DNA from 2 places in the Variovorax sp. PDC80 genome. Region 1 is predicted to be linked to the other one. Evidence: predicted binding sites of a transcription regulator. Region 1 holds the regulator's gene; the other holds the start of a gene.
The links. The regulator LexA, encoded in region 1, represses DNA repair genes until DNA is damaged. The targets are predictions, from matches to a motif close to ACTGTATNNNNATACAGT.
Positions count from the first base shown of each region.

Region 1 (15,487 bases):
CGAAGCTGCCCCACTTGGCATCGATGGCCTTGGCCAGCGCGCCGCTCGGAGCGCCGCCGCCCTGGGGCTTCATGCAGTTCCAGAAGAAGGTGTGGTTCCAGATCTGGGCCGAGTTGTTGTAGATGCCGCCGCTGGACTTCTTGATGATCTCTTCGAGCGTGAGCGACTCGAACTCGGTGCCCTTCTGCAGGTTGTTGAGGTTCACCACATAGGCGTTGTGGTGCTTGCCGTAGTGGTACTCGAGGGTCTCCTTCGAGTACTCGGGTGCCAGCGCGTCGAGGGCGTACGGCAGGGGTGGGAGCACATGTTCCATGGTTTTTTCTCGTGGGTTGGTTGTGGGGAATCAATGATTCTAGAAAGGAATCGTGGCACTCACGTCGGACGTGTTCCCGTCGCGCCGCGTGACCCGACGGTCAGATCGACGGAGCCATCGGCCAGGCGGGCAACGACGGCATCGCCGGGTGCGAGCGCCTTCGCGCTGACCACGGCGCGCCCGTCGGCGTCGGTGATCCAGGCATAGCCGCGCTGCAGCACGAGCGCGGGATCGAGCAGGCGCAGCCGCAGCGCGACGCGTTCCAGGCGCTCGCGGCGCTGCACCAGCGCGCGCTCGAACTTCGCGGGGAAATCGCCGGCCAACGCCTGGGCCGCCTGCGATTGCCGCTGCGTCCTCGACAGCACCGCATAGTGCAGGCGCTGCGCATGGTGCGCGAGCCGCAACTGCTGACGCGCGACCAGCGACGAGGGACGGCCGAGCCGGCCCGCGGCCTGGTCGAGCCGCTGGCCCAGCACGTCGAGCCGCGCGCCGATGGCGTCGTCGAGCCGCTCCTCGAGCAAGGTCAGGGCATCGAGCCACAGCGCCTGCGGCGCGCTGACCAGCTCGGCCGCGGCGGTAGGCGTCGGCGCACGCAGGTCGGCGCAGAAGTCGGCGATGGTGAAGTCGGTCTCGTGGCCCACGCCGCTGATCAGCGGCACCGGGCTCTGCACGATGGTGCGTGCCAGACTCTCGTCGTTGAAGGCCCAGAGGTCCTCGATCGATCCGCCGCCGCGCACCAGCAGGATGACGTCGACCGCCGGTTGCATCGCGTAGAGCGATTGCAGCGCGCGCACCAGTTCGCCAGGTGCAGCCGCGCCCTGCACCGCCGCGGGCGCCACCGTCACGGGAATGTGGGGCACACGCCGGCGCAACGCGGTCACCACGTCATGGAGCGCCGCGGCGCCCAGCGAGGTGACGACGCCGATCGCGCGCGGCATCACCGGCAGCGCGCGCTTGCGCGCCGGGTCGAACAGCCCCTCGGCCTCGAGACGCGCCTTGCGCTGAAGGAACTGCTCGAACAGGGCGCCCTGCCCGGCCCGGCGCAGGCTTTCGACCACCAGTTGCAGATCGCCGCGCGGCTCGTAGACCGCGAGACGCCCGCGCACCTCGACCTGGTCGCCGTCGCGCGGCGAGAAATCGAGCAGGCCGGCCGCGCGGCGGAACATGGCGCAGCGCAGTTGGCCCGACTCGTCCTTGAGCGAGAAGTAACAATGTCCACTCGCCGCACGCGAAAAACCGGAGATTTCGCCGCGCACGGACACCGGATTGAAGCGGGCATCGAGCGCATCGGCGACCGCGCGGCACAACGCGCCGACGGCCCAGACGCGCGGTCCGGAAACCGGATTGGGGTCACGCAAGTTCACAAAACCGCCGAATCGTGATTTGGCACTCTTCCACAACGGGTGCCGTGGCTCGGGCGCCAGGGCCCCGGGGTCGGACAATTGCACGGTTTCTCGTGCAAGTTGTTGATTTCATTTAAAAAAGCGGTGCCCAAAATTCAATCGATCTAATGGAAAGCCCAGTTGGCGCGGCTCGCGGCGACTTGCGCAGCGGGTTAATCACAAAGTTATCCACAGAATCTGTGCGTCTTGGCCGACACGCAAACAAGCCGTGTGGCGATGGTGGGCTCAGTGGATAATCGCCGCGCATTGACAGCCTACGGGGCCGGAGGATTCCTTGTTTTCCATCATAGTTGCTGCAGGTTGGCCCATCTGGCCGCTGCTCGCTTGCTCGGTGATTGCACTCGCACTCGTTATAGAACGTTTCACAAGTCTCAAGACAGTGAAGGTGCTTCCGCCCAAACTGCTCGACGAAACCATCACCGTGTCGCACAACGCGGTACCCGGCCCCGATGTGGTGACCAAGCTGGAGAACAACTCGATGCTCGGCCAGGTGCTGGCCGCCGGCCTGCGGGCGCTGAACGCCAATCCGCGCTGCACCGAGGACGACCTGCGCGCCGCCATGGAAGCCTCGGGCCGCACCGTGGCGCACCGGCTGGAACGCTACCTGCCCGCCCTCGCCACCATCGCCTCGGCCGCCCCGCTGCTCGGACTGCTGGGCACGGTGATCGGCATGATCGAGATCTTCGGCTCGCAGTCGCCGACCAGCGGCGCGGTCGGCTCGGGCAACCCGGCGCAACTTGCGCACGGCATCTCGATTGCGCTCTACAACACGGCCTTCGGCCTGATCGTCGCGATCCCGACCCTGATCTTCTGGCGCTACTTCCGCAGCCGCGTCGACGAGTACCTGCTGAATCTGGAACTCTCGGGCGAGCGCTTCGCGCGCCATCTCAACGCGATGCGCAAATGAGGGCGCTCCCCGCCTTCATGGCCGCCACCGGGAGCGCCCGGTGAGCCGCGGCCGCATGCAGTTTCGCCACGGCGCGCGCGACGAGCCCGAGATCAACCTGATCCCGTTCATCGACGTGCTGCTGGTGGTGTTGATCTTCCTGATGCTGTCGACCACCTACAGCAAGTTCACCGAGATGCAACTGCGGCTGCCGACGGCCGACGTGGACGCGCAGCGCGACTACCCCAAGGAAGTGATCGTCGGCGTGTCGGCCGACGGACGCTATTCGATCAACAAGACGCCCATGCCCGACCGCAGCGTGGACACCGTGGCGGCGGCGCTCGCCGCGGCCGCCACCGGCGGCAAGGACAGCGTGGTGATCATCAGCGCCGATGCCAGCAGCCCGCATCAGGCGGTGGTGACGGTGATGGAGGCCGCGCGCCGCGCGGGCCTGATGCAGATCACCTTCGCCGCCCAGTCGACGGCGCAAGCCGGGCACTGAGTTGCCGTCGCAGGGGCGCAACGGCACCGACGCCGGCGCAACCGCCTCGCGGCTTCGGCACGCCTGGCTGCGGCGCGGCCCGCTGGCGATGCTGCTGTGGCCGCTGTCACTGCTCTTTCGCACCCTGGTGGCGCTGCGCGCGCTGCTCTATCGCCTCGGCTGCTTGCGTACCGAGCGCATGCCGGTACCGGTGGTGATCGTCGGCAACGTGATCGCCGGCGGTGCGGGCAAGACGCCGGTGGTGATGGCCGTGGTGCAACATCTGCGTTCGCGCGGCTGGCAGGTCGGCGTGGTGTCGCGCGGCTACGGCCGGCACACGGACGACTGCCGCGAAGTCCTGCCCGACAGCGATCCGCGCGAGGTCGGCGACGAGCCGGCACTGATCCGGCGCAGCACCGGCGCGCCGGTGTTCGTGGCGCGGCGCCGCGCCGAGGCCGCGCGAACGTTGCTCGCCGCCCACCCCGCCACGCAGGTCGTCGTCAGCGACGACGGCCTGCAGCACCTGGCGCTGGCGCGCGATATCGAGATCTGCGTGTTCGACGACCGCGGCATCGGCAACGGCTGGCTGCTGCCGGCCGGCCCCTTGCGCGAACCCTGGCCGCGCGATTGCGACCTGGTGCTGCACAGCGGCGAGCACCCGGCGTTTCCCGGTGGCTTCACCGCCACGCGCCAACTGGCGACCTACGCGGTGACGAGCGACGGCACCCGAACGCCACTGGCCTCGCTGGCTGCACGCCCCATCACGGCGCTGGCGGCGATCGCGCGGCCCGAAGCCTTCTTCGAGATGCTGCGCGCGCAAGGCATCGAACCCGAACGAACCATCGCCCTGCCCGATCACCACGATTTCGCCGACTGGCACGACGACCTGCCCGCCGGCCACCTGCTGCTGTGCACCGAGAAGGACGCGGTCAAGCTCTGGCGCAAGGAGCCTCGTGCGCTAGCCGTGCCGCTGCTGTTCGCCCCCTCCGAAGCCTTCCTTGCGGCGCTCGACGCAAAGCTATCATCGACCGATGGACACCAAGCTGCTTGAACTGCTCGTCTGCCCCGTCACCAAGGGCCCCCTGACCTGGAATCCGGAGAAGCAGGAACTCTGTTCGCGCAGTGCGCGCCTGGCCTATCCGGTGCGCGACGGCATTCCGGTGCTGCTCGAGAACGAGGCCCGCACCCTGTCCGACGACGAGCTCGGGCTGTGAGCTTCACGGTTCTGGTGCCGGCCCGACTGGCGTCGACGCGGTTGCCCGACAAGCCGCTGGCCGACATTGCGGGCGTGCCGATGGTGGCGCGCGTGGCGCAGCGCGCGGCGCAGTCCGGCGCGGCGCGCGTGGTGGTGGCGGCGGACCATGCCTCGATCCTCGCGGCCTGCCAGACCCACGGGGTGGAGGCGATCCTCACCCGTCAGGGCCATCCGAGCGGCAGCGACCGCCTCGCCGAGGCCTGCGAACAGCTCGGCATCGACGGCGACGCGGTGGTGGTCAACGTGCAGGGCGACGAGCCGCTGATCGACCCGGCGTTGATCGACGCCGTGGCCGCGGCGCTGCTCGCGCGGCCCGATGCCGCCATGAGCACCGCGGTGCATGCGATCGATTCGGTGGCCGACTATCTCAATCCGAACGTCGTGAAGGCCGTGCTCGACGCGCAGGGCAATGCGCTCTATTTCAGCCGCGCGCCGATTCCCTGGTGGCGCGATGGTGCCGCGCCGGGCGTGCCTCCGACGCAACTGCCTTCGCCCGCACCGCTGCGCCACATCGGCATCTACGGCTACCGTGCGGGTTTCGTGCGCCGGTTCCCCTCGCTGCCGCCCTCGCCGCTCGAAACCATCGAGGCGCTCGAGCAACTGCGCGCGCTGTGGCATGGGCATCGCATCGCGGTGCATGTGAGCGATGCGGCGCCGGGACCGGGCGTGGACACGCCGGAAGACCTGGCGCGGGTGCGAGCACTGTTCGGCGCCGCGAACTGAGCGCTGGCCTAGCGGCGGCCGGCCACTGCAATCAGTCACGCGGATGCCATCCAGGCCTGGAAGTTCCAGGCTTCGAACGGCAGTCCAATCTTCGTCCAACTTGCCCGATCCATCCACGAAGAGCCGGCTTCGGAGCGCAAGGAGTCTCGATCATCGCTTTCCGGCCATCGCCATCGCAGGTGCCCGGCGAAATTGTTCACGGGGCCGCGTGCTATCCTCGACGCAACTCCGTCCGTGGCACTTTGTCTTCATCGAAGGGTGCCTGCGCGACGTGACACAAATCCAAGAACCCTCCGAGGACACCATGAGACTGATTTTGTTGGGCGCGCCCGGGGCGGGCAAAGGCACGCAGGCGGCCTTCATTTGCCAGAAGTACGGCATTCCGCAGATTTCCACCGGCGACATGCTGCGCGCCGCCGTCAAGGCCGGCACCCCGCTGGGCCTGCAGGCCAAGGCCGTGATGGATGCGGGTGCGCTGGTCAGCGACGACCTCATCATCAATCTCGTGAAGGAACGCATCGCCCAGCCCGACTGCGCCGAAGGCTTCCTGTTCGATGGCTTCCCGCGCACCATTCCGCAGGCCGACGCGATGAAGGCCGCGGGCGTCAAGCTCGACTACGTGCTCGAGATCGACGTGCCTTTCAGCGACATCATCGAACGCATGAGCGGCCGCCGCTCGCACCCGGCCTCGGGACGCACCTACCACCTCAAGTTCAACCCGCCCAAGGTCGAAGGCAAGGACGACCTGACCGGCGAGGAACTGATCCAGCGCAAGGACGACGAAGAAGAGACCGTGCGCACGCGGCTCGACGTCTACAGCCAGCAGACGCGTCCGCTGGTCGACTACTACTCGGCCTGGGCCAAGACCGATCCGGCCGCCGCGCCGAAGTACCGCGCCATCCAGGGCGTGGGCACGGTCGAAGAGATCACGCAACGTGCACTGGCCGCACTGAGCAGCTGATCCCCGACTCGAATCGCAAGCCGCGTGCGGGCCTCGAGGCCCGCGACGCGGCTTTTTCTTTGGCGCCCGACCTTCAGAGCAACTCGAGCGTCAGCGCGATGCGCGCCTTGACGGGTGTCAGCGCGCCCGCATCGCGCAGGCGGTCACCCGGTTTGGGCAGGATGCGCCCTTGCGTGCAGCGGGTGGCGCGCAGCACCGCGATGCCGGCCTCTTGCGCCTCGAGCGCGGCCACCTCGAGCGCATGGTGCAGCGTGCCGTTGCCGGTGGTCGCCAGCACGAGGCCACGCAGAGGCGACGCCGTCGTGCCATCGGCACGCAGCGCATGGATCAACGCGCCGCTCGCGCCCGCGTGGCTCATCACGATCTCCACGCGCGGCCATGCGGCCTCGTCCTCGGGAAGACGGCCGAGGGCTGCGCCTGCTTCCGAAGCCGGCCAGTCGCGCACGCGCCGTACCTCGCCCTCCTCCACGTAGCCCACCGGCCCCGCGTCGCCCGCGTCGAAGGCATCGAGCCGATAGGTGTGCACCTTCTGCACGTCGAAGGCACCGAGCACCGTGCCCGCGCATACCGCGGTCACGCCCTGCGCGCCCGGCGTCGCGGCCACGGCAATCGCATCGCGCACGTTCTGCGGACCGTCGGGCGACAGCGCGGAGGCCGGGCGCATGGCGCAGGTCAGCACGATGGGCTTGCGCGGCGCCAGCACCCTCTGGAGGAAGAAGGCGGTCTCCTCGAGCGTGTCGGTGCCGTGGGTGATCACCACGCCAGCCACGTCGGGCTGCGCCAGCCAGTGGGCGCAGCGCAGCGCCAGCGCACGCCAGATCGCGAAGGACATGTCCTTGCTGTCGATCTGCGCCACCTGCTCCGCCGCCAGCGTCACGCCTACGGGCGCTTCGATTCCGCCGAGCAGGTCGGCCACGCCAACCTCGCCGGCGGTGTAGCCGATGTTGTCGCCGCTGTTCGTCGCGCGGCCCGAGATGGTGCCGCCGGTGCCGAGCACCACCACGCGCCGCGGATTCGAAAGGGATGAAGTCACCATGACTTGCCAACTTTGAAAAACTGGTTAAAAATACAGGTACTGGATGTTCAGCCAGTGCCGCAAGGAACCACCATGCAGTTCGCCGTGAAGCTTACCGCCCGCCAGCAGCAGATCCTCGATCTGATCCAGAGCGCCATTGCCCGTACCGGGGCGCCGCCCACTCGTGCCGAAATCGCGAGCGAGCTGGGCTTTCGCTCCGCCAATGCCGCCGAGGAACACCTGCAGGCGCTGGCCCGCAAGGGCGTCATCGAGCTCGTGAGCGGTACCTCGCGCGGCATCCGCCTCAAGGGCGATGCACTGCGCTCACTGGCCGAATCGCGCAACAGCCAGTTCTCGCTGTCGCTGCCCGGCATGGCGCAACTCGCGCTGCCGCTCATCGGCCGCGTCGCGGCCGGTTCGCCGATCCTCGCGCAGGAGCATGTCGACCAGACCTACTACGTCGAGAACACGCTGTTCCAGCGCCAGCCCGACTACCTGCTCAAGGTGCGCGGCATGTCGATGCGCGACGCCGGCATCATGGACGGCGACCTGCTCGCCGTGCAGGCCACCAAGGAAGCGCGCAACGGCCAGATCGTGGTGGCGCGCCTCGGCGACGAAGTGACCGTCAAGCGCCTCAAGCGCAACAAGCAGGTGATCGAGCTCCATGCCGAGAACCCCGACTACCCGACCATCGTGGTCCAACCCGGCGAGCCCTTCGAAATCGAAGGCCTCGCGGTCGGCCTGATCCGAAACACCATGCTGATGTAGGCCTGCCGAGCCGGCCCGGCGGTCTGCATCGCCGAGCCGCTTCGCGGATCCGCATCACGCATCCCCCATCCGGTCGCCGCAGGTGGCGGGCGTATGGCGCTTTGTCGCCATCACCCTGCTGCGCCCGATGACAACGAATCCTGCCTGTGTTCAACCTCAAACCTTCTTGGAGTTCACATGGGAATCGCCCTCCTCACCTTCGTCGATCTTTGGATGCCGCTGCAGTCGCTCGCGAGCCGCTGGTTGCCCGCCCGCCCCGCACACCGTCGCGATGACGACCTGTGTGCCAGCGAGCTGCGCTATGTCGCGGTACGGCCGTCGTGCACGGCACGCGGTGACAGCGGACAGAACGCCGTCACGGCCGCAGCCGTCGCCCAGGCGCCGTCGCGTCCGCTGCGAGTGGTGCGCGTCGTCGACCGCCAGCAGGGCGGCGCGCGCAACAGCAACCGCGTGGTGATTTCGGGCCGGATGGCGGATGTGTGCGCTGAACTCGACCGCCTCGCCGCGCTCGAGGCACTCGAAACCGCCGCCGCGTCGCCCCGCCCCGTGCACCTGCACTGAGGGCGCCGGCCTCGGCGTTTCACGCGGTCGCTCGATTGCGTGGACGCGCGAGGTCTAGGCTCAGGGGTGTGAAGAAACCATAGCAGCCGGTTTGTTCACACCCTGTCGGGAAGGCGGTGCCGACCTCGCCCCTTTGCCCGCCTTTGCCCCTGCTTCTCCTGCCTTTGCCCCCGTTTTCACCCCTTTCGGGGCCCAGGGGCCGTATCCAAACGTTCAACGGCGCGCCGATTCCATGCTGCGAGGCACAATGGCATGCCATGAATATTGTGATCCTCGACGATTACCAGGATGCGGTGCGCAAGCTGCACTGTGCTTCGAAGCTCGATGCCTACGCAGCCAAGGTCTACACCAACACCGTCAAGGGCATCGGTCAACTCTCGGTGCGACTCAAAGACGCCGACGTGATCGTCCTGATCCGCGAGCGTAGCCAGATCTCGCGCCAGCTGATCGAGAAACTCCCCAAGCTCAAGCTGATCTCGCAGACGGGCCGCGTCAGCAGCCACATCGACGTGGCCGCGTGCACCGAGCGTGGCGTGGCGGTGGCCGAGGGCTCGGGCTCGCCGCAGGCGCCGGCCGAACTGACCTGGGCACTGATCATGTCGGCGATGCGCCGGCTGCCCCAGTACATCAGCAACCTCAAGCACGGCGCCTGGCAGCAGTCGGGACTCAAGTCGGCCTCGATGCCGCCCAATTTCGGGCTCGGCTCGGTGCTCAAGGGCAAGACGCTCTGCGTCTGGGGCTATGGCCGCATCGGCCAGCTCGTGGCGCGCTACGGCCAGGCCTTCGGCATGCAGGTCGTGATCTGGGGCCGCGAGGCGAGTTGCGCCAAGGCGCGCTCCGACGGCTTCCAGGTGGCGCAGAGCCGCCAGGAGTTCTTCGCGATGGCCGATGTGCTGTCCGTGCACCTGCGGCTCAACGACGAAACCACCGGCCTGATCACGCTCGAGGACCTCTCGCGCATGAAGCCGACCTCGTTGTTCGTCAACACCTCGCGTGCCGAGCTGGTCGAGCCCGATGCGCTGCTCGCCGCGCTCAACCGCGGCCGCCCCGGCCTGGCGGCGATCGACGTGTTCGAGAGCGAGCCGCCGCTGCAGGGCCATGCGCTGCTGCGCCTCGAGAACTGCATCTGCACGCCGCATATCGGCTACGTGGAGCAGGAGAGCTACGAGATGTACTTCGGCCAGGCCTTCGACAACGTCGTGAGCTTCATCAAGGGCAACCCCACCAACATCGTCAACCCCGGCGCGTTGCAGGTCCGGCGGTGAAGCCGTGAGCCAGCCGGCGCCGAGGGGCGCACTCTGGGCGCTGCTCGCCGGCAACTTCGTGATCGGCACCGGGGTGATGGTGGTGCCGGGCACGCTCAATGAAATCAGTGTTTCGCTCGAGGTCAGTGCCGCCACCGCGGGGCAACTGATCACGGCCGCGGCCTTCGTCACCTGCCTCGGCGCACCGTTGCTCGCGGCCGCGGTGGCCGGCTGGGACCGGCGTCGGCTGCTGGCCCTCACGATGCTCTGGTACGCGGCCTGGCACGCGGTGTCGGTCTTCATGCCGAGCTTCGGCGCCCTGCTGCCCGTGCGCATGCTCGCGGTGATCGCACCGGCCATCTTCACGCCCCAGGCCGCCGCCTGCGCCGGCATGCTGGTGCCGCCCGAGCAGCGCGGGCGCGCGGTCACCTTCGTCTTCCTCGGCTGGTCGATGGCCTCGGTGCTGGGCCTGCCCATCGGCGCGCTGATCGGCGGCCATTTCGGCTGGCGCGCGGCCTTCCTCGCGATCTCGGCGCTCAGCGTCGTGAGCGCGGTCTCGGTATGGCTCACGCTGCCCGGCGGTATCCGGCCGGCTGCGCTCACGGCCGCGGCCTGGGCCCGCGTGCTGCGCAGCCCGGTGCTGATGGGTATCGTGTCGATCACCGCGCTGCAAGGCGCGGGCCAGTTCGTGCTGTTCAGCTACTTCGGCCCGATCCTCAAGCAGCGCTTCGGCGCCGATGCCACGGCGCTGAGCCTGATGTGGGGCTGGTTCGGCGTCTGCGGCCTGCTGGGCAACATGGTCGTGAGCCGCATCATCGACCGCGCGGGTGCCGGTCGCATGGTGCTGGCGACCACGGGCCTGATCGCATTGAGCCTGGCGCTCTGGCCGCTGGCGGACAGCCTGTTCTGGATCGCGGTGGTGGTCTCTCCCTGGGGACTGGGCTGCTTCTCGACCAACTCGGCCCAGCAGGCACGGCTGGTGGGCCTCGCGCCCGCGCTGGCGCCGGGCTCGGTGGCGCTCAACAGCTCGGCCATCTACATCGGCCAGGCCTTCGGCGCCGCGCTCGGCGGCTGGCTGCTCGCGCGCGACGCCATGCACTGGATGAGCTGGGTCGGGCTCGCGCTGCTGCTGGTCGCCATGGTGCTCAGCGTGAGCATCGACCGCAGCCGCCGGCCGGCCTGAACGGCGCGGCGAAACCCCGTCGCGCCGGCGCCCGCATGCCTCCCCGAGAAACACCGGGGAAACCCTTCTCCCGCCAGACTGCAAAATCGCTGCTGCAGCGGCCGGCGTGCGCGCACGCGCCAGCGGCCCGCCCGATACCTCTCAACCTTTGAAAAAACCCAGCCACACATGACAGTGAACTACACCCGGATCGGCGTCGTCGGCGCCGGTGCCATGGGCCGCGGCATCGCCCAGATCGCGGCCCAGGCCGGCAGCGAGGTGCTGCTGCTCGACAGCTTCGAGGGCGCCGCGGCGCGCGGGCGCGATGCCATCGTCGCCCAATGGAACAAGCTGCACGAGAAGGGCCGCATCGACGAGGCCACGCGCGACGCCCAGATCGCGCGCGTACGGATCGCCGAGTCGGCGCAAGCGCTGGCCGGCTGCGACCTCGTGATCGAGGCCGTGGTCGAGAACCTCGAGGTCAAGCGCAAGCTGTTCGCCGAACTCGAAGCCATCGTCACGCCCGGCGCCACGCTGGCCACCAACACCTCCTCGCTCTCCGTGACCGCGATCGCGTCCGGCCTCGAGCACCCCGAGCGCTTCGCCGGCTTCCACTTCTTCAACCCGGTGCCGCTGATGAAGGTGGTCGAGGTGGTGGCCGGCTTCAAGACCGCGCCCGAGGTCTGCAGCCGGCTCGCGGGCTATGCCGCGCAGATGGGCCACAGCGCGGTGCAGGCACAGGACACGCCCGGCTTCATCGTCAACCACGCCGGCCGCGGCTACGGCACCGAGGCGCTGCGCATCGTGGGCGAAGGCGTGGCCGACTTCGTGACCGTCGACCGCATCCTGCGCGAGCAGGCGGGCTTCCGCCTCGGCCCCTTCGAGCTGCTGGACCTGACCGCGCTCGACGTCTCGCATCCGGTGATGGAATCGATCTACCGCCAGTACTACGACGAGCCGCGCTACCGCCCGAGCGTGATCACCGCGCAGCGCCTCGCAGCCGGCGCGCTGGGCCGCAAGACCGGCGAAGGCTTCTATCGCTACGAGGACGGCGCGATGCAGCAGGCTCCCGAGGCACCGGCGCCGAAGCTCGAGACGCTGCCCGCGGTGTGGGTCTCGCCGCGCGCCGCGCGCCGCGCCGAACTGCTGCGTCTGGTCAACACGCTGGGCGCGCAGATCGACAGCGGCGCCTCCGCCGCGCCGCAGTCGCTGATCCTGGTCGCGCCGCTGGGCTTCGACGTGACCACGGTCGCGGCCGTCGACCGCCTCGACGCCACGCGCACCGTCGGCATCGACATGCTGATCGACGACGCCGCCAGCAAGCGCCGCGTGCTCGCCACCAACCCGGCCACCCGGCGCGACATGCGCGACGCCGCGCATGCCCTGTTCGCGCGCGACGGCAAGGCCGTGAGCGTGATCCGCGACAGCGGCGGCTTCGTCACGCAGCGCGTGATCGGCACCATCGTCAACATCGCGGCCGACATGTGCCAGCAGCGCGTGTGCACGCCGGGCGACCTCGAGACCGCGGTGCAGCTCGGACTCGGCTATCCGCGCGGCCCGCTGGCCATGGGCAACCTCTACGGCCCCACCAACATGCTCGAGGTACTGTTCAACATGCAGACCGTCTACGGCGATCCGCGCTATCGCCCGAGCCCGTGGCTGCGCCGCCGCGGCGCGCTGGGCCTGAGCCTGCTGCACGAGGAAGAGTGAGCCGCGACATGACCGCCGAACTCAAGAGCACGAGCGAAGGTCGCACCATGGTGCTGACGATCGCCAATCCCAGCCAGCGCAATGCGCTCGGTCCCGAGATCTATGCCGCGGGCATCGAGGCGCTCAACGGCGCCGAGAACAGCAGCGAGATCCGCAGCGTGGTCATCGTGGGCGAAGGCCCGTGGTTCTGCGCCGGCGGTTCGCTGCAGCGGCTGCAGGCCAACCGGCAGCGCGAGCGCTCGGTACAGGCCGAGAGCATCGAGGGGCTGCACAACTGGATCGATTCGATCCGCACCTTTCCGAAGCCGGTGATCGCGGCCGTCGAGGGCCCGGCCGCGGGCGCGGGCTTCTCGCTCGCGCTGGCCTGCGACTTCGTGGTGGCCGCGCGCGACGCGGTGTTCGCCGCCTCGTACAGCAACGTCGCGTTGTCGCCCGACGGCGGACTGAGCTGGCATCTCGCACAGATGCTGCCGCGGCAGCTCGCGAGCGAATGGCTGATGAACGGCGAGCGCATCGGCGCCGAGCGCCTGCATGCGCTGGGCCTCGTGAACACGCTGAGCGATCCGGGCCAGGCCCTGGCCGGTGCGCTCGCGCTGGCCGCCAAGCTCAACGAACGTGCGCCCAACTCGCTCGCGAGCATCAAGGAACTGCTGAGCGAAGGCCGCGGTGCCACGCTCTCGTCGCAGTTGAGCCAGGAGCGCGACCACTTCGTGCGCAACCTGCACCACGCCAATGCCGGCATCGGCATCGCCGCTTTCCTCGAGAAGAAGAAGCCCCAGTACGAGTGAGTACGCGTGACGGGCGGCGGCGCTTCGCGTCGCTCCCGTGACAACCCTACGCCTTTCAGTCGCCGACAGGACAGACCATGGACGACCCCATTCTTACCATCGAAGAACGTGAAGCGATCAACAGTGGTCGCTGGTTCTCTTCCCTCTCCCCTTCGCTCAGGCACGACATCCTCCGATGCGCATTCGTCAGACGGTACAAGGACGGCGACCTGATCGCCGCGCGCGGCGATCCGCCCGAGCACTGGATCGCCTGTGCCAGGGGCGCGGTGCGCGTGAGCTCCACGGCCGTCTCGGGCAAGCAGGTGACGCTGACCTACGTGGAGCCGGGCATCTGGTTCGGCGACGTGGCGATGTTCGACGGGGACCGGCGCACGCACGATGCCTATGCGCATGGCGACAGCACCATCCTGTGCGTGGCGCGCGCCGACTTCCAGAAGATCCTGGCCGCGCACGTCGAGCTCTACGAGGCGCTGATGCGCCTGCAGGCACGGCGCATCCGCACGCTGTTCGGGCTGGTGGAAGACCTCAACACATTGCCGCTGCGCGCGCGGCTCGCCAAGCAGCTCATCCACCTGGTGCGCAGCTACGGCGTGCCCAACCTGGACGACGGCAGCCAGATGCGCATCGGCCTGCAGCTGGCGCAGGAAGAACTCGCGCAGCTGCTGGGCGCTTCGCGCCAGCGCGTGAATCAAGAACTCAAGACCATGGAACGCGAGGACATCATCCGCATCGAGCCGGCCGGACTGGTGGTGCTCGATCGCGCGGCATTGATGCGCGTCTCGGAATCGGATCGATAGCATGAGCCAGGATTTTTCGAACTTCGTCGGCACCCGCGCGGTGTCGCAGCAGCACGCCTTCGACGTCGACGCGCTATCGGCCTGGCTCGAGAAGAACCTCGAGGGCTTCAAGGGTCCGCTCACGGTCGAGATGTTCAAGGGCGGCCAGTCCAACCCGACCTACAAGCTGGTCACGCCCACGCAGAGCTACGTGATGCGCGCCAAGCCCGGCCCGGTCGCCAAGCTGCTGCCCTCCGCCCATGCGGTGGAGCGCGAGTTCAAGGTGATGAGCGGCCTCGCCGGCACCGACGTGCCCGTGCCGCGCATGCACTGCCTGTGCGAGGACGAGGCCGTGATCGGCCGCGCCTTCTACGTGATGGAGTTCATGCAGGGCCGCGTGCTCTGGGACCAGTCGCTGCCGGGCATGGGCAATGCCGAGCGCGGCGCCATCTACGACGAGATGAACCGCGTGATCGCGGCGCTGCACACGGTGAAGTACGCCGAGCGCGGTCTCGCCGACTACGGCAAGCCCGGCAACTACTTCGAGCGCCAGATCGGCCGCTGGAGCAAGCAGTACGTGGCCTCGATCACGCAGCCCATCCCCGAGATGGACAAGCTCATGGAGTGGCTGCCGGCGCACATGCCCGCGAGCGCGCGCGACGAGAACATGACCTCGATCGTGCATGGCGACTTCCGGCTCGACAACCTGATGTTCCACGCCACCGAGCCGCGCGCGATCGCGGTGCTCGACTGGGAGCTGTCGACGCTGGGCCATCCGCTGGCAGACTTCAGCTACCACTGCATGTCCTGGCACATCTCGGGCGCGACCTTCCGCGGCATCGCGGGCCTCGACCACGCGAGCCTGGGCATCCCGACCGAGAGCGAATACATCCGCAAGTACTGCGAGCGCACCGGCCTCACCACGCCCGAGGCGCTGGCGCCCGACTGGAACTTCTACCAGGCCTACAACCTGTTCCGCATGGCCGCGATCCTGCAAGGCATTGCCAAGCGGGTCGAGGCCGGCACCGCATCGAGCGAGCAAGCCGTGGCCTCGGGCCGCGGTGCCCGTCCCATGGCCGAAATGGCCTGGCAATTCGCGCAGCGAGCATGAGCCTCCCGGCCTTTCACGTCGCCCCCCGGCATGTGATCCGCCGCCCCTCGCGGGGGAGGCCCGGCCCGCTCGTGCGCTCACGAAACGCACAACGCACCCTGTGCGCACACGGCCGTACCGGCGGCTAGGCACCACCCAAGCCGCCCGCCCTTCACCCCCAACGGAGACCCCCATGGATTTCGAATACTCGGCCAAGACCAAAGACCTCCAGAAGCGCGTCAGCGCCTTCATGGACGAGCACATCTATCCCGCCGAAGCCGAATACAGCGCCGAACTCGCCGCCAATACGGCAGCCGGCAAGCGCTGGACCGCGCTCAAGACCGTCGAGAA
Region 1 is NZ_FOWG01000002.1:762,900-778,386, forward strand. Features, by position in the region: gene BM109_RS09055 (superoxide dismutase) at 1-313, opposite strand, end outside; gene xseA (exodeoxyribonuclease VII large subunit) at 373-1,677, opposite strand; gene BM109_RS09065 (MotA/TolQ/ExbB proton channel family protein) at 1,991-2,623, shown strand; gene BM109_RS09070 (ExbD/TolR family protein) at 2,679-3,104, shown strand; gene lpxK (tetraacyldisaccharide 4'-kinase) at 3,193-4,134, shown strand; gene BM109_RS09080 (Trm112 family protein) at 4,115-4,297, shown strand; gene kdsB (3-deoxy-manno-octulosonate cytidylyltransferase) at 4,294-5,061, shown strand; gene adk (adenylate kinase) at 5,366-6,022, shown strand; gene BM109_RS09095 (asparaginase) at 6,096-7,058, opposite strand; gene lexA (transcriptional repressor LexA) at 7,131-7,805, shown strand; gene BM109_RS09105 (hypothetical protein) at 7,983-8,366, shown strand; gene BM109_RS09110 (D-2-hydroxyacid dehydrogenase family protein) at 8,624-9,631, shown strand; gene BM109_RS09115 (MFS transporter) at 9,636-10,793, shown strand; gene BM109_RS09120 (3-hydroxyacyl-CoA dehydrogenase) at 10,962-12,482, shown strand; gene BM109_RS09125 (oxepin-CoA hydrolase, alternative type) at 12,491-13,270, shown strand; gene BM109_RS09130 (Crp/Fnr family transcriptional regulator) at 13,348-14,067, shown strand; gene BM109_RS09135 (phosphotransferase) at 14,069-15,157, shown strand; gene BM109_RS09140 (acyl-CoA dehydrogenase family protein) at 15,330-15,487, shown strand, end outside.

Region 2 (15,487 bases), on a different contig from region 1:
GCGAGATGCCCACGAGATCCTTGCGCGGGTCGAAGCCGGGCTTGGCGTAGAGCGTCTGGTTGACCGCCATCGCGCTGCCGGCCACCACCAGCGTGTAGCCGTCGGGCGCCGAACGCACCACGAACTCGGTGCCGATGTTGCTGCCGGCCCCGGCCTTGTTGTCGACGATCACCGGCTGGCCCAGCCGCCGGCCGAGCTGTTCGGCGAGCGCGCGCGCGAAGATGTCGGTGGCCTGCCCGGGCGGGAAGGGCACCACCAGCTTGACGGGCTTGTCGGGCCAGTCGGCGGCCTGGGCCGGGGCCCAGGCGGAAAGCAGCGCCAGCGCGAGGCCGGCGGCCGTGCCTGCGAAGCTTCTGCGCCGCATGGCTCAGAGCGCCGTGAGGTGCTTGCCCACGATGCCCGCGAGCTCGAACATCGTCACCTGGTCCTTGCCGAACACCGGCTTGAGCTTGGCGTCGGCATTGATCGAGCGCTTGTCCTTCGCGTCCTGCAGGCCATTGGCCTTGATGTAGTCCCAGAGCTTCTTGACCACCTCGGTGCGCGCCACCGGCTCGTTGCCGATCACCGCGGCGAGCGCGTCGCTGGGCTTGAGGCCGGCGCCGGTCTTGCGCGGCGCCTTCTTCTCGGCCGGTGCCTTCTTGGCCGCGGGCGCCTTCTTCGCCGCCACCTTCTTGGCGGCGGCGGTCTTGCCGGCCGGCGCGGCCTTGCCGAAGGTCTTGCGCGGCGGGAATTTGCTGCCGCCCTCGCGCGGCGCGAACTCGAAGGTCACCTTGCCTTCTTCCGCGTTCCAGGTCAGGAAGGCCTTGAAGGCGCGGCGCGTGCGCATCGAGACGAACTTGTCGAGCAGGTCGGTCTTGCCGGTGGCCAGCAGCTTCTCCATCTGCGCGCGCTCCACCGGCTGCTGCAGGATGATCTTGCCGGTCTTGAAGGTGCAGCTCGGCGTGGGCTGGGCGTTGGTGGGCACCGACTTCTCGCAGATGTAGTTGCTGCCGTGCTCGAACACGGGCGCGCCGCAGATCGGGCACGGGCCTACCGTGTCCTGCTCGCTGAAGTCGACGATCTCGCCGCTGTCCTCGTTCTTGTCGTCGCCGAAGTCGAACTCCAGCTTCCAGTTCTTCGCCTCCTCGTCGTACTTGAGCACGATCTCGGAGGTGAAGGGCCAGCCGGCCTTGGAGCGGAAGCCCTCGAGCGGGCCGATGTGCTTGTCGCGCAAGAGCGCCTCGGCCTCGGCGACCTCGAAGGTGCGCCCGGCCGGCGACTTGCCGAACGAGAAGCCGCAGGCGTCCTCGCCCGTGCCGCTCTTGCCGGTGCAGCCGTAGCGGCGGTAGTTCTCCTTCACCACGCCGCCGCAGTTGGGGCAGGGCGTGGCCAGCGTCGTGTAGTCGCCGGGCACGGTGTCGCGGTCGTACTCCTTGGCCTTCTTGACGATGTGCTCGGTCATCGCCGCGATCTCGCGCATGAAGGCGTCGCGGCTCAGCGAGCCCTTCTCCATCTGCGCGAGCTTGTATTCCCACTCGCCGGTGAGCTCGGCCTTGGAGAGTTCCTCCACGCCGAGGCCGCGCAGCAGCGTCATGAGCTGGAACGCCTTGGCGGTCGGGATCAACTCGCGGCCCTCGCGCAGCATGTACTTCTCGGCGATCAGGCCTTCGATGGTGGCCGCGCGCGTGGCTGGCGTGCCCAGGCCCTTCTCCTGCATGGCCTCGCGCAGTTCCTCGTCGTCGATGGTCTTGCCCGCGCCTTCCATGGCGCCGAGCAGCGTGGCTTCGGAGTAGCGCGCCGGCGGGCGCGTCTTCAGGCCCTTGGTGTCGACGGTCTCGGCCAGCACCATCTCGCCGGGCTTCACCGGCACCAGGTTCTTGCCGTCCTTCTCGTCGTCGTCGCTGACGGCTTCCTTGCCGTAGATCGCGAGCCAGCCCGGCTTGACCAGCACCTTGCCGTCGGAGCGGAAGGCGTAGTTCCTGCCGGCCTGCGCCACCGTGCTGATGCGGGTCGTGACCTGGTATTCGGCGCTCGGGAAGAACACCGACAGGAAGCGGCGCACCACGAAGTCGTAGAGGCGCTGCTCGGCTTCCGACAGGCCGCTGGGCGCCTGCAGGGTCGGGATGATCGCGAAGTGATCCGACACCTTCGCGTTGTCGAAGATGCGCTTGCTCGGCTTCACGTAGTTCTGGTCGATCGCCTGCTGCGCGAACGGCGCGAGGTGGCGCATGCCGCTGGTGGCGAGCATGCCCATGGTCTGCTTGACCACCGGCAGGTAGTCCTCGGGCAGGGCGCGCGAGTCGGTCCGCGGGTAGGTCAGCGCCTTGTGGCGTTCGTACAGGCTCTGGGCCAGCGCCAGCGTGGTCTTGGCCGAGAAGCCGAAGCGGCTGTTGGCCTCGCGCTGCAGCGAGGTCAGGTCGAACAGCTGCGGCGAGGCCTGGGTGGTGGGCTTGCTCTCCTCGGTGACGCTGGCGGGCTTGCCGCGCGCGGCCTGCGCGATGGCGAGCGCGTCGCGCTCGTTCCAGATCCGGTCGGCGCGCTGCTCGGGGTCGGGCTCGCCGCTGGGCAGCAGCGGGGCGCTGGCCTTCTTCCAGGCCGGGTCGAACCACTTGCCCGGATAGTGGCCGGCTTCGGCGAGAAAGCTGGCGTGCACTTCCCAGTAGTCGCGCGAGACGAACTTGCGGATCTGCTCCTCGCGCTCGACCACCACCGACAGCGTGGGCGTCTGCACCCGGCCCACGGTGGTGAGGAAGAAGCCGCCGTCGCGCGAGTTGAAGGCCGTCATCGCGCGCGTGCCGTTGATGCCCACCAGCCAGTCGGCCTCGGAGCGCGAGCGCGCGGCGTCGGCCAGGCCCTGCATCTGCTTCTCGGTGCGCAGCGAGTCGAAGCCGTCGCGGATCGCCTGCGGCGTCATCGACTGCAGCCACAGCCGCCGCACCGGCTTGTTCAGGCCCGTCTTGCCGCCGGCGTACTGCTCGATCAGGCGGAAGATCAGTTCGCCCTCGCGGCCCGCGTCGCAGGCGTTCACGAGCTGGGTCACGTCCTTGCGCTTGGCCTGCTTGACCACCGCGTTGAGGCGGGTCTTGGTCTTGTCCACCGGCTTGAGGTCGAAGTGCGGCGGGATCACCGGCAGGTTGGCGAAGCTCCACTTGCCGCGCTTGACGTCGAACTCCTCGGGCGCCTGGATTTCCACCAGGTGGCCGACGGCGCTGGTCACGACGTACTGGTCGTTCTCGAAGTGCTCGTCGTGTTTGTCGAACTTGCCGGCCACCGGCGTGAGCGCACGCACGATGTCCTGCGCCACCGACGGTTTTTCTGCAATAACCAATGTCTTCGTCATCTGTGCTCTCTCAACTGTTTCGCCAAGCCGGCTCGCGGGCCATGCGCGCAGTGCCATGGGCTCTCTCTATACTCGGCGGCTTCTCGCGTGCGCACACGCGCACGCGCATGTGTGCATATTCAAACTAACAGACTTCGGCGATGCCTTCCAAATCCCCACTTTCCAACGCCCGCCGAATTCAGACGCGGCGTTCCTCCGTCCATGGCAACGGCGTGTTCGCGGTGCAGGACCTGGCCGAAGGCGAGCGGATCATCGAGTACAAGGGCGAGATCATCACGTGGAAGGAGGCACTGCGCCGCCATCCGCACGATCCGGCCCAGCCGAATCACACTTTCTACTTCCATATCGATGACGGGCGCGTGATCGACGGCAACGTCGACGGCAATGCGGCCCGCTGGATCAACCACTCGTGCGAGCCCAACTGCGAGGCCGACGAGGTCGATGGGCGCGTCTATATCAAGGCGCTGCGCAACATCGCGGCCGGCGAGGAACTCAACTACGACTACGGCCTGATCATCGACGAGCCGTACACCGAGAAGCTGCTGTCCGAGTTCCCGTGCTACTGCGGCTCCGAGCAATGCCGCGGCACGCTGCTCACGCCGAAGGACGACGAGGAAGAGGACAAGAAGAAAAAGAAGAAGGCGAAGAAGAAGGAAGCGAAAAAGGCCGAGAAGGAGAAGGCCGAGAAGAAGGCTGACAAGAAGGCCGAGAAAAAGTCCGAAAAGAAGGCCGAGAAGAAGTCGGAAAAGAAGGACGGCAAGAAGAAGGACAAGGCGCCGAAAGCCGACAAGCCGGCCAAGGCGAAGAAGGCCGAGACGGTCGCCGAGGCGGCCCCGGCCGCGGCCGACAACGGCGGGCTCTGAACATGGCCGCCGGCGGCAGCGCCCTGCAGTGGCATGAGGAGCGGATCGCCGCGGCGCTCGCCCCCCTGCTGCCGGGCTTCGCGGCCGAGGTGGTCGGCGAGATCGATTCCACCAACACCGAACTCATGCGGCGCGCGCGCGCCGGGCGGACCGAGCCCGTGCTGCTGGTCGCCGAGCGCCAGACCGCGGGCCGCGGCCGGCTCGGCCGGCCCTGGCAGAGCGCGCAGCAGCCCGGCGACGATGTCGCGCCGTCGCTGACCTTCTCGCTGGGCCTGCCGCTCGCGCCGGCCGACTGGTCGGGTCTCTCGCTCGCGGTCGGGGTCAGCCTGGCCGAGAACCTCGATCCCACGGGCGCGGCGAAGCTCGGGCTCAAGTGGCCCAACGACCTCTGGGTCGACGAGCGCAAGCTCGTGGGCATCCTGATCGAGACCGCGCTGCCGCATGCCGGCGGTGCATCGTCGCCGCGCTACGTGGTCATCGGCATCGGCGTGAACATCGGCGCGCGCGATGCCGAGGGCATGCGCACGCCGCCCGCCTGGATGCGCCAATGGCGTCCCGACGCCACTTCGCCCGCGGTGCTGGCCGAACTGATCCCGCCGCTGGTGCGCGACGTGCTCGCATTCGGCGCGCGCGGCTTCGCGCCGTTCGCCGAGCGATTCGCGGCGCGCGACGTGCTGCGCGGGCGCGAGGTGGTGCTCAGCGACGGCCGCACGGGCCTGTGCGAGGGCGTCTCGTGGACCGGCGAGCTGCAGGTGCGCACGGCCGAGGGCCTGCAGGCCATCGTCAGCGACGAGGTCAGCGTGCGGCCGCGCGGCATGGCCCTCTGAGACCGGACGCCGCGATGCCGCTGCGCCTGGTCGTGATCGCCCTGCTGGTCCTCAACGGCGGCTACTGGCTGTGGTCGCGCGGCGACCTCGCGGGCTTCGGGCTCGCGCCGGCGGGGCTCGACGAGCGCGATCCGCAGCGCCTCGCGCGGCAGATCCATCCCGAGTACCTGCAGATCCGCGCCGAGCCGCCGAAGGCCGGTGCCTCGGGCCCCGGCGCCCGATGAGCCGGCCGCTCAGGCCGGCGCGCTCTCGAAACGCACCGTGAAGCGCGCGCCCGGCGGCTGCCGCTCGGGATGCGCGTCCTCGAGCGTCACCTGCGCATGGTGCTGGTTCGCGATCTCGCGCACGATCGGCAGCCCCAGGCCCGAGCCGTCGGCCTCGTTGCCCAGCACGCGGTAGAAGGGCTCGAACACGAGCTCGCGGTCGGCCTCCGAAATGCCCGGCCCGTTGTCCTCCACCTGCAGCAGCAGCACCCGGCCGAAGGGATCGGCCAGCACCCGCGCGGTGATCACGCCGGTGCGTTCGGGCCGCGAGGGCGTGTAGTTGATGGCGTTGTCGACCAGGTTGCGCACCAGCTCCTTGAGCAGGGTCGGGTTGCCCTCGAGCACCACGCCGCGCGAGCCGGGATCGAGGCCGTCGTAGCCGAGGTCGATGCGCTTCTCGATCGCGCGCGGCACCGCCTCGCGCACCACCTCGATCGTGAGCCGCGCCAGGTCGCAGGGCTGGCGATGGGCGCCGGCGCTGTTGCCCTCGGCGCGCGCCAGCGACAGCAGCTGGTTCACCGTGTGGGTGGCGCGCACGCTGGCGCGGCCGATCTGCTTGAGCGACTGCTTGAGCTCGTCGGCATTGGCGTTCTCGCGCTGCGCCAGGTCGGCCTGCATGCGCAGGCCCGCGAGCGGCGTCTTGAGCTGGTGCGCCGCGTCGGCCAGGAAGCGCTTCTGCGTGTCGATGGAATCGTTGAGCTTGTCGAGCAGCTCGTTGACCGAGGACACCAGCGGCACCACCTCGAGCGGCACCGAGGACTCGTCGAGCGGGCTCAGGTCGCCGGGGCGGCGCTCGCGGATGCGCGCCTCCACCACCGACAGCGGCTTGATGCCGCGCACCAGCGCCAGCCAGATCAGCAGCACCGCGAGCGGCAGGATCGCGAACTGCGGCAGCAGCACGCCCTTGATGATGTCGGCCGCCAGCAGCGACTGCTTCTGGCGCGTCTCGGCCACCTGCAGCAGCGCGGGCGGCGCATCGGGCGCGTCGCCGGCCAGCCAGATCCAGGCCACGCGCACCGACTTGCCGTTCATCTCGCCGTCGCGCAGCTGGACCTGGCCGATGGCCGGCGGCTCGTCGAGGCTGGGGTGCGGCACGTCGTGCTCGCCGCTGAGCAGCGTGCCGTGGCTGTCGAGCACCTGGTAGTAAACGCGGTCGGTGTCGTCGCCGCGCAGGATCTCGCGCGTCGGCTGCGGCAGCACGAAGCGCGGGCTGTCCTTCTGCAGCGAGACCGTGCGCGCCAGCGTCTCGATGTTGTGCGTGAGCACGCGGTCGAAGGAGGCGCTCGCGATGCCCTGCGCCACCAGCCAGGTCACGCCGATGCTGACCGGCACCAGCAGCAGCAGCGGCGTGAGCATCCAGTCGAGGATCTCGCCGAACAGGGAGCGCTGCGCGCGCTGGAAGAGTTTCATCGGACCGGACCCGCCGCGCCCGGCGGCCGCACGCGCGTCACTGGATCTTTTCGAGGCAGTAGCCGAGCCCGCGCACGGTGGCGATGCGCACCGGGCCCTTCTCGATCTTCTTGCGCAGGCGGTGGATGTAGACCTCGATCGCGTTGAGGCTCACTTCCTCGCCCCATTCGCACAGGCGCTCCACCAGCTGGTCCTTGCTGACCAGCCGGCCGGCGCGCTGCAGCAGCACCTCGAGCAGGCCCAGCTCGCGCGCCGACAGCTCGACCATCTTGCCGTCGAGCGTGGCGACGCGGCCGGCCTGGTCGTAGATCAGCGGGCCGTGCTTGATCGCGTTGCTGGTGGTGCCCATGCCGCGGCGCGTGAGGGCGCGCACCCGCGCCTCGAGCTCCTGCAGGCTGAAGGGCTTGGCCATGTAGTCGTCGGCGCCGTTGTCCAGCCCCTTGACGCGCTCCTCCACGCTGTCGGCCGCGGTGAGCACCAGCACCGGCAGCTGCGAGCCGCGCGCGCGCAGCCGCTTGAGGATCTCGATGCCGTGCAGGCTGGGCAGGCCGAGGTCGAGGATCAGCAGGTCGAACTCGCTGTGCGTCATGAGCGCGGTGTCGGCCTCGGAGCCGTTGGCCACGTGATCGACGGCGGCGCCCGAGGTGCGCAGGCTGCGCAGCAGTGCATCGGCCAGCACCTTGTCGTCTTCGGCAATCAGTATCCGCATAGCCACCTCCAGCCCGGTTCGCGCCGTGGGCGGCGCCGTTGCACGTTGTCTCCGCTCGGGGGGAGTCTAGCCCGCCGTATAGGCTTCCAGACCGATGGTTACCACGGTGGCGACATCGTCGCCCACGCTGGCGCGGAACTCGCGCTCGGCCTGCGTCACCGCCTGGCGGAAGGCCTCGAGCCAGGCCAGGCCGTCGGCCGTGAACAGCACGCGCCGCGCGCGCGCATCGAGCGGATCGGGCCCGCGCGTGACCAGCCCCCAGGCCTCGCACTGGTCGACCAGCGCGCCCATGGCCTGCTTGGTCATGCCGGCGCGCTCGGCGAGTTCGGTCAGGCGCGAGCCCTCGCGCGCGAGGTGGCGCGTGATGTGCACGTGGGCCGCGCTCACCTGCGCGCGCGCCGCGAGGTTCGACAGCGCCAGCGGCACGTCGACGTCGTGCGCCATCAGCGCGAGCACGCGCTCGTCGAAGCGCCGCATCGCATGGCCGAGCAGCCGGCCCAGGTGGGTCTGGCGCCAGGCATCGGGATCGAGGGGGAAGGGGGTGTCGCTCACGGCGCCAAATGGTAAAGCAAACTGACCAAAAAACGGGTTTACTCAAATCCATCCGCCCCTACACTACTGTTCAAGCATCCAGGCTGTAGTTAAAAGCAGATGGATCCGACCGTACACAACCCGTTGATCTTCAAGGAGTTTTTCACATGGACGCAGTCGTCAAGGGCTCGAGCATCGCAGGCGCCAACACCGAAAAGGCCAAGGCCCTCCAGGCCGCGCTGGCCCAGATCGAAAAGCAGTTCGGCAAGGGCACGATCATGCGGCTCGGCGAAGGCGAGGCGCTCGAGGACATCCAGGTGGTCTCCACCGGCTCGCTGGGCCTCGACATCGCCCTGGGCGTCGGCGGCCTGCCGCGCGGCCGGGTGGTCGAGATCTACGGCCCTGAATCCTCGGGCAAGACCACGCTCACGCTGCAGGTCATCGCCGCCATGCAGAAGCAGGCCGGCACCTGCGCTTTCGTCGACGCCGAGCACGCGCTCGACGTGCAGTACGCCCAGAAGCTCGGCGTGAACCTGTCCGACCTGCTGATCAGCCAGCCCGACACTGGCGAGCAGGCGCTCGAGATCGTCGACTCGCTGGTGCGCTCGGGCGCCGTCGACCTGATCGTCATCGACTCGGTCGCCGCGCTCACGCCCAAGGCCGAAATCGAAGGCGAGATGGGCGACTCGCTGCCCGGCCTGCAGGCCCGCCTGATGAGCCAGGCGCTGCGCAAGCTCACGGCCACGATCAAGAAGACCAACTGCATGGTCATCTTCATCAACCAGATCCGCATGAAGATCGGCGTGATGTTTGGTTCGCCCGAAACCACCACCGGCGGCAACGCGCTGAAGTTCTACGCCTCGGTGCGCCTGGACATCCGTCGCATCGGCACCATCAAGAAGGGCGACGAGGCCATCGGCAACGAAACCAAGGTCAAGGTGGTGAAGAACAAGGTCTCGCCCCCGTTCAAGACGGCCGAGTTCGACATCCTGTTCGGCGAGGGCATCAGCCGCGAGGGCGAGATCATCGACATGGGCGTGACCGCCAAGATCATCGACAAGTCGGGCGCCTGGTACGCCTACAACGGCGAGAAGATCGGCCAGGGCCGCGACAACGCGCGCGAGTTCCTGCGCGAGAACCCCGAGCTGTCGCGCGAGATCGAGAACAAGGTGCGCGAATCGCTGGGCATCCCGCTGCTGGCGGCGGACGCGGCCGGCGCGGCCGAATAACCGGCCGATGCATGCGAGCGGGGCGCCTGCGGTCGCCCCGCTTTCTTTTTCCGCCCCCGCATTTCCGATGGCATTCGATGCTCCTTCCCTGAAAGGCCGCGCGCTGCGCCTGCTGAGCCAGCGCGAGCATTCCCGCAGCGAACTCGAGCGCAAGCTGGCGCGCTACGAGGAAGAGCCGGGCACGCTCAAGGCCGCGCTCGACGAGCTCGCGGCCAAGGACTTCATCAGCGAGGAGCGCGTGGTCGCCTCGGTGCTGCACCAGCGCGCGGGCCGGCTTGGCGCGGCGCGCGTGCGGCAGGAACTGCAGGCCAAGGGCATCGGCGCCGAGGCCATCTCGCAGGCGGTGGCCGGGCTGCAGGGCAGCGAGCTCGAACGCGCGGCCGCGCTCTGGCGCCGTCGCTTCGACGCCCCGCCCGCCGATCCCAAGGAGCGCGCCCGGCAGGCCCGCTTCCTGATGGCGCGGGGCTTTTCGGCCGCGGTGGCGGCCAAGGTGCTGAGGAGCGATATCGATGAGCTCGAATGAACTGTCTCGCGTGATCACGCAGCGCGTGGCCTGCGACTGGCGCGCGGCCTATGCACTGGCGGCCGATCCCGCGCGCCTGCCCGATTGGGCCAGCGGCCTGGCCGACGGCGCGCTGACGCGCGAGGGCGATCGCTGGCTGGCGACCACGCCCGGTGGCCGCGCGGTGCTGCGCTTCGCACCGGCCAACGAGCTCGGCGTGCTCGACCACTGGGTGTCGCCCGAGGGCGTGCCCGAGGTCTACGTGCCGTTCCGCGTCATCGGCGTGGCGCCCGGCGCCTGCGAGCTGCAGTTCACGCTGCTGCGCCAGCCGCACATGGACGACGCGGCCTTCGCGCACGACGCCGAGTGGATCGCGCGCGACCTGCGCGCGCTGCAGGCGCTGCTCGAGGCGCCGGCCGGCTGAGCGGCCAAGCGGCCAAGCCCGCGACGGGCCGATGGCATGATCCGCGGCTTCATACCAACAAGGAGGAGCGCGCCATGTCTTCGAAACCCATCGGTTCCGCTGAATCTCCCTCGCTGGTGCGCACAGGCGCCCGCGCCGGCGCCGCCTTCGTCGGTTCGGTCGCGAAGGGCGTCTTCTTCGGCGTGGTGCTCGGTGGCGGCGCCTTCGTCTATTACCTGAGCCGGTTGAGCGGCCCCGGCATTCCCGGCGCACGCGCGGGCGGCGCCGGCGCGGTGCTGGCGCTGCTGGCCTCGCCGCCGCTGCTGGTGGGCCTGCTGCTGGGGCTCTTCATCGGCGTCTACGTGCTGCTCGGCGTGTCGCAGGGCCGCACGCGCGCGATGCAGCACCTGGTGGCCGCGCGCGGCGAGGCCGTGTCGCAGCGCCTGGGCGATGCCATCGCCGGGCGCATCGAATCGATGCCGCGCACCCACGGGGCGCTGCAGCGCGTGAGCGACTGGCTCTCGGTCGATGCACTGAGCGCGCAGCTCGCGCCGGTGCTTGGCGAAGGCAAGGCGGTGCGGGCGGTGATCGCCTTCGTGGTCAACCGGCTGCCGCTCAACGAGCTGCTGGCCGAATGGCAGCAGGGCCGCGCCGCGCAAGGCGAGCCGGCACCGCTGCCCACGGTGCAGGGCGGGCCCGTCGCGACGCAGGACCCGGCCTTGCGCGCGCTGATCACGCGGCGCATCCACGAGACGCTGCAGGAGATGTCGACGCCCTCGCGCAAGCCGTTCTACATCGTGCTCGCGCTGCATGCAGCGCTGCTCGGCACCGGGCTCTGGCTGGTGGGCTGAAACGAAAAAGGCGCCGGGGAGCCGGCGCCTTTCGAGTGGTGGAGGCCGCGCCTCAGAGCGACAACATCAGCTTGAGGTTCTGCACCGCGGCGCCGCTCGCGCCCTTGCCGAGGTTGTCCAGGCGCGCGATCACCACGGCATGGCGATGGTCCTCGTTCGGGAACACGCGGATCTCGAGTTGGTTGGTGTCGTTGAGCGCCAGCGCGTCGAGCTTGCCGTCCGCGGTGGGCGGCAGCACCTTCACGAACTGCTCGGGCGTGTTGCTCTTCGCGTAGTGCGCGGCCAGTGCCTCGTGCAGGTCGCCGGCCTTCGGCTTGCCGGGCAGCAGGTCGAGGTGCAGCGGCAGCTGGACCAGCATGCCCTGCTTGAAATTGCCGACCGAGGGGATGAACACCGGGCGCTGCGTGAGGCCGGTGTATTTCATGATCTCGGGGATGTGCTTGTGCGTGAGGCCCAGTGCGTAGGTTTCGAACAGCGGCGCCTCGCCCTTCTCGTAGGCCTCGATCATGGTCCGGCCGCCGCCCGAGTAGCCGCTGACCGAGGGCAGCGCGATCGGGAAGTCGGCGGGCAGCAGGCCCGCGTCGACCAGCGGACGCACCATGGCGATCGCGCCGGTGGCGTAGCAGCCGGGGTTGCCCACGCGGTCGGCCTGGGCCACGGCCTGCCAGTGGCCCGCCACCAGTTCGGGAAAGCCGAACACCCAGCCCGGCGCCACGCGGTGCGCGGTCGAGGCGTCGATGATCTTGGGCTTCTTGCCGGGCAACTGGTCGATCAGCGCGACCGATTCGCGTGCCGCGTCGTCGTGCAGGCACAGCACGACGAGGTCGACGCCGGCCATGAGGTCGCGCTTGGCATTGACGTCTTTACGCAGCTCGGGCGCGATGCTCACGAGCTCGACCTGCGGCATGTCTTGCAGCCGCTCGCGGATCTGGAGGCCGGTGGTGCCGGCTTCGCCATCGATGAAAACCTTGGCCATGGTGGGGTTGCCTGATGGAAGGGCTGGAGGAAAGGGGGCGGAAGGAGACGGGCTAGAAGAAAGTACGTATTGACCGCACACGCCCGTCAGTATTGATGCGGCGCACCATGATACAGTCCGCGATTGTCCGCCGCCCCCAGCCGTCAGGCTGCCGTCGCCTGTGGACAACAGAGCCAACACCAGCCTGCCTAGATCTCCCGTTTATTCAACCTCTTCCTTCCGAGAGACATCCCTCATGAAGATTCACGAGTACCAAGGCAAGGAAATCCTTGCCAAGTTCGGCGTGCCGGTGCCGCGCGGCATTCCGGCCTACACGGTCCAGGAGGCGGTCGAAGCCGCCCAGAAGCTGGGCGGCCCGGTCTGGGTGGTCAAGGCCCAGATCCACGCGGGTGGCCGCGGCAAGGGCGGCGGCGTGAAGGTCGCCAAGACCATCGAGGACGTGAAGAAGCTGGCTGGCGAGATCCTCGGCATGCAGCTCAAGACGCACCAGACCGGCCCCGAAGGCCAGAAGGTCCGCCGCCTCTACATCGAAGACGGCGCCGACATCCAGAAGGAATACTACGTTTCGGCCGTGACCGACCGCGCCACCCAGAAGGTGGCCTTCATCGCTTCGAGCGAAGGCGGCATGGACATCGAGGAAGTGGCCCACTCCTCGCCCGAGAAGATCATCACGGTGTTCGCCGACCCGCAAGCCGGTCTGACCGACGAGCAGGCCAAGCAGATCGCCGACGGCATCGGCATCCCGGCCGATTCGACCGCGCAAGCCGTCGACATCTTCAAGAAGCTCTACACCTGCTACATGGAGACGGACGCCTCGCTGGTCGAGATCAACCCGCTCAACCGTGACGGCAAGGGCAACATCATCGCCCTGGACGCCAAGTTCAACTTCGACAGCAACGCGCTGTTCCGCCATCCCGAGATCGTCGCGCTGCGCGACCTCGACGAGGAAGACCCGGCCGAAGTCGAAGCCTCGAAGTTCGACCTCGCCTACATCTCGCTCGACGGCAACATCGGCTGCCTGGTGAACGGCGCCGGCCTCGCGATGGCCACGATGGACACCATCAAGCTGTTCGGCGGCGAGCCGGCCAACTTCCTCGACGTGGGCGGCGGCGCCACCCCCGAGAAGGTCACCGAAGCCTTCAAGATCATGCTGAAGAACAAGAATGTCGAGGCCATCCTCGTCAACATCTTCGGCGGCATCATGAAGTGCGACACCATCGCCACCGGCGTGATCGCGGCCTGCAAGGCCGTGAACCTGCAAGTGCCGCTGGTCGTGCGCATGAAGGGCACCAACGAAGCCGAAGGCAAGAAGCTGCTGGCCGACTCGGGCCTGCCGATCATCAGCGCCGACACCATGGCGGACGCGGCCCAGAAGGTCGTGGCAGCAGTCAAGAAGGCCTAAGGAACAGAGTCATGTCGATCTACATCAACAAAGACACCAAAGTCATCACCCAAGGCATCACCGGCAAGACGGGCCAGTTCCACACCGAGAAGTGCCAGGAATACGCGAACGGCAAGAACGCCTTCGTGGCCGGTGTGAACCCGAAGAAGGCCGGCGAGTCGATCTTCAACATCCCGATCTTCGGTTCGGTGAAGGAAGCCGCCACGCAGACCGGCGCCACCGTGTCGGTGATCTATGTGCCGCCGGCAGGCGCCGCGGCCGCGATCTGGGAAGCCGTCGAGGCCGACCTCGACCTCGCGATCTGCATCACCGAGGGCATCCCGGTTCGCGACATGCTCGAAGTGCGCAACAAGATGAAGGCCAAGGAAGCCGCCGGCGGCAAGAAGACGCTGCTGCTCGGCCCGAACTGCCCCGGCCTGATCACGCCCGACGAGATCAAGATCGGCATCATGCCCGGCCACATCCACCGCAAGGGCCGCATCGGCGTCGTGAGCCGCTCGGGCACGCTGACCTATGAAGCCGTGGCGCAACTGACCGAGATCGGCCTGGGCCAATCGTCGGCGGTCGGCATCGGCGGCGACCCGATCAACGGCCTCAAGCACATCGACGTGATGAAGGCCTTCAACGACGACCCCGAAACCGACGCCGTGATCATGATCGGCGAAATCGGCGGTCCCGACGAAGCCGACGCCGCCCGCTGGTGCAAGGACAACATGAAGAAGCCGGTGGTCGGCTTCATCGCCGGCGTGACCGCGCCTCCCGGCAAGCGCATGGGCCATGCCGGCGCGCTGATCTCGGGCGGTGCCGACACGGCCGAAGCCAAGCTCTCCATCATGGAAGAGTGCGGCTTCACCGTGACGCGCAACTTCTCGGAACTGGCCAAGCTGCTCAAGGGCAAGCTGTAAGCCACGGCGTTCGCGCCCAGCAAGGTCCGTAAAGAGACCTCATACGCGCAAGAAAGAACAAGACGCCCGCAATCCGATTGCGGGCGTTTTTTTCACAAAAACAAAGCGGGATCAGAGACATGGAACTTCTTCAAAGCACGGACTTCTGGATCGGCCTGATCAAGATCGTCTGGATCAACATCATCCTGTCGGGCGACAACGCCGTGGTGATCGCCATGGCGGCGCGTTCGCTGCCGCCCGAGCAGCAGAAAAAAGCGGTGCTCTTCGGCTCCGGCGCGGCCGTCGTGTTGCGGATCGTGCTGACGGTGGTGGCGGCCAAGCTGCTGGCGCTGCCGTACCTGCAGATCGTCGGCGGCCTGCTGCTGCTGTGGATCGGCCTGCAACTGCTCGGCGAGGAAGACGAGGGCGACGGCGACTCCAAGGAGTACGGCAGCATGATGGCGGCCGTGCGCACCATCCTTTTGGCCGACCTCGTGATGAGCCTGGACAACGTGATCGCCGTGGCGGCTGCCGCGCAGGGCAGCATGGTGCTGCTGGTGCTGGGCCTGGCGATCAGCATCCCGCTCGTGATCTTCGGCAGCACGCTGATGATCAAGTTGATGGAGCGCTTCCCCATCATCGTGATGCTGGGCGCGGCGCTGATCGGCTGGGTCGGCGGCGAGACCATCGTGAGCGACGTGTCGCTGCGCGAGGTGCTGGCGGCCAACCCCTGGCTGCACTACGCCGCCGCCGCGGCCGGTGCGCTGTTCGTGGTGGCGGTGGGCAAGCTGCTCCAGCGGCGTGCCCACGCGGCCGCGGCGCAGCACTGACAGCGGAAGCCACCACCGGGCTGCCGCTTCGCCGACACTTGCGACCATGGTAGGTGTCGGCACTTCCCTCTTCTCGACCCGTCCCCCGCTCTCGTGGGAGTTCGCGGCGCTGACCGACGTCGGCCGCGTGCGCGCCCACAACGAGGACGCGGTCCATGTCGATCCCGTGCTCGGGCTGGCGGTGCTGGCCGACGGCATGGGCGGCTACAAGGGCGGCGAGGTCGCCAGCGCGATGGCGGTGTCGCTGGTGCATGCGAACTTCCGGCGCTGGTACGTGCAGGCCGGTCCGCAGGCGCCGGCCCGCGTCGTGCGACGCGCGCTGCAGGCCGCGACCGACGAGGCCAATGCCGCCATCTTGGACGGCAGCCTGACCAATCCCAACCTGCAGGGCATGGGGACCACGCTGGTCCTGGCCGCCTTCGGGCCGCATCGCGTGATGGTGGGCCACATCGGCGACTCGCGCTGCTACCGGCTGCGCAACGACAAGC
Region 2 is NZ_FOWG01000012.1:253,361-268,847, reverse strand. Features, by position in the region: gene BM109_RS30840 (tripartite tricarboxylate transporter substrate binding protein) at 1-364, opposite strand, end outside; gene BM109_RS30835 (DNA topoisomerase III) at 368-3,319, opposite strand; gene BM109_RS30830 (SET domain-containing protein) at 3,460-4,182, shown strand; gene BM109_RS30825 (biotin--[acetyl-CoA-carboxylase] ligase) at 4,185-5,009, shown strand; gene BM109_RS30820 (sporulation protein) at 5,024-5,233, shown strand; gene BM109_RS30815 (sensor histidine kinase) at 5,243-6,682, opposite strand; gene BM109_RS30810 (response regulator) at 6,720-7,391, opposite strand; gene BM109_RS30805 (MarR family winged helix-turn-helix transcriptional regulator) at 7,458-7,943, opposite strand; gene recA (recombinase RecA) at 8,090-9,151, shown strand; gene recX (recombination regulator RecX) at 9,219-9,674, shown strand; gene BM109_RS30790 (polyketide cyclase) at 9,661-10,077, shown strand; gene BM109_RS30785 (hypothetical protein) at 10,152-10,907, shown strand; gene argC (N-acetyl-gamma-glutamyl-phosphate reductase) at 10,960-11,883, opposite strand; gene sucC (ADP-forming succinate--CoA ligase subunit beta) at 12,119-13,285, shown strand; gene sucD (succinate--CoA ligase subunit alpha) at 13,297-14,190, shown strand; gene BM109_RS30765 (TerC family protein) at 14,310-14,999, shown strand; gene BM109_RS30760 (Stp1/IreP family PP2C-type Ser/Thr phosphatase) at 15,046-15,487, shown strand, end outside.
Region 2: recA (recombinase RecA) is a predicted target of LexA. The motif match lies at 8,026-8,043, and genes of this name have one in related genera.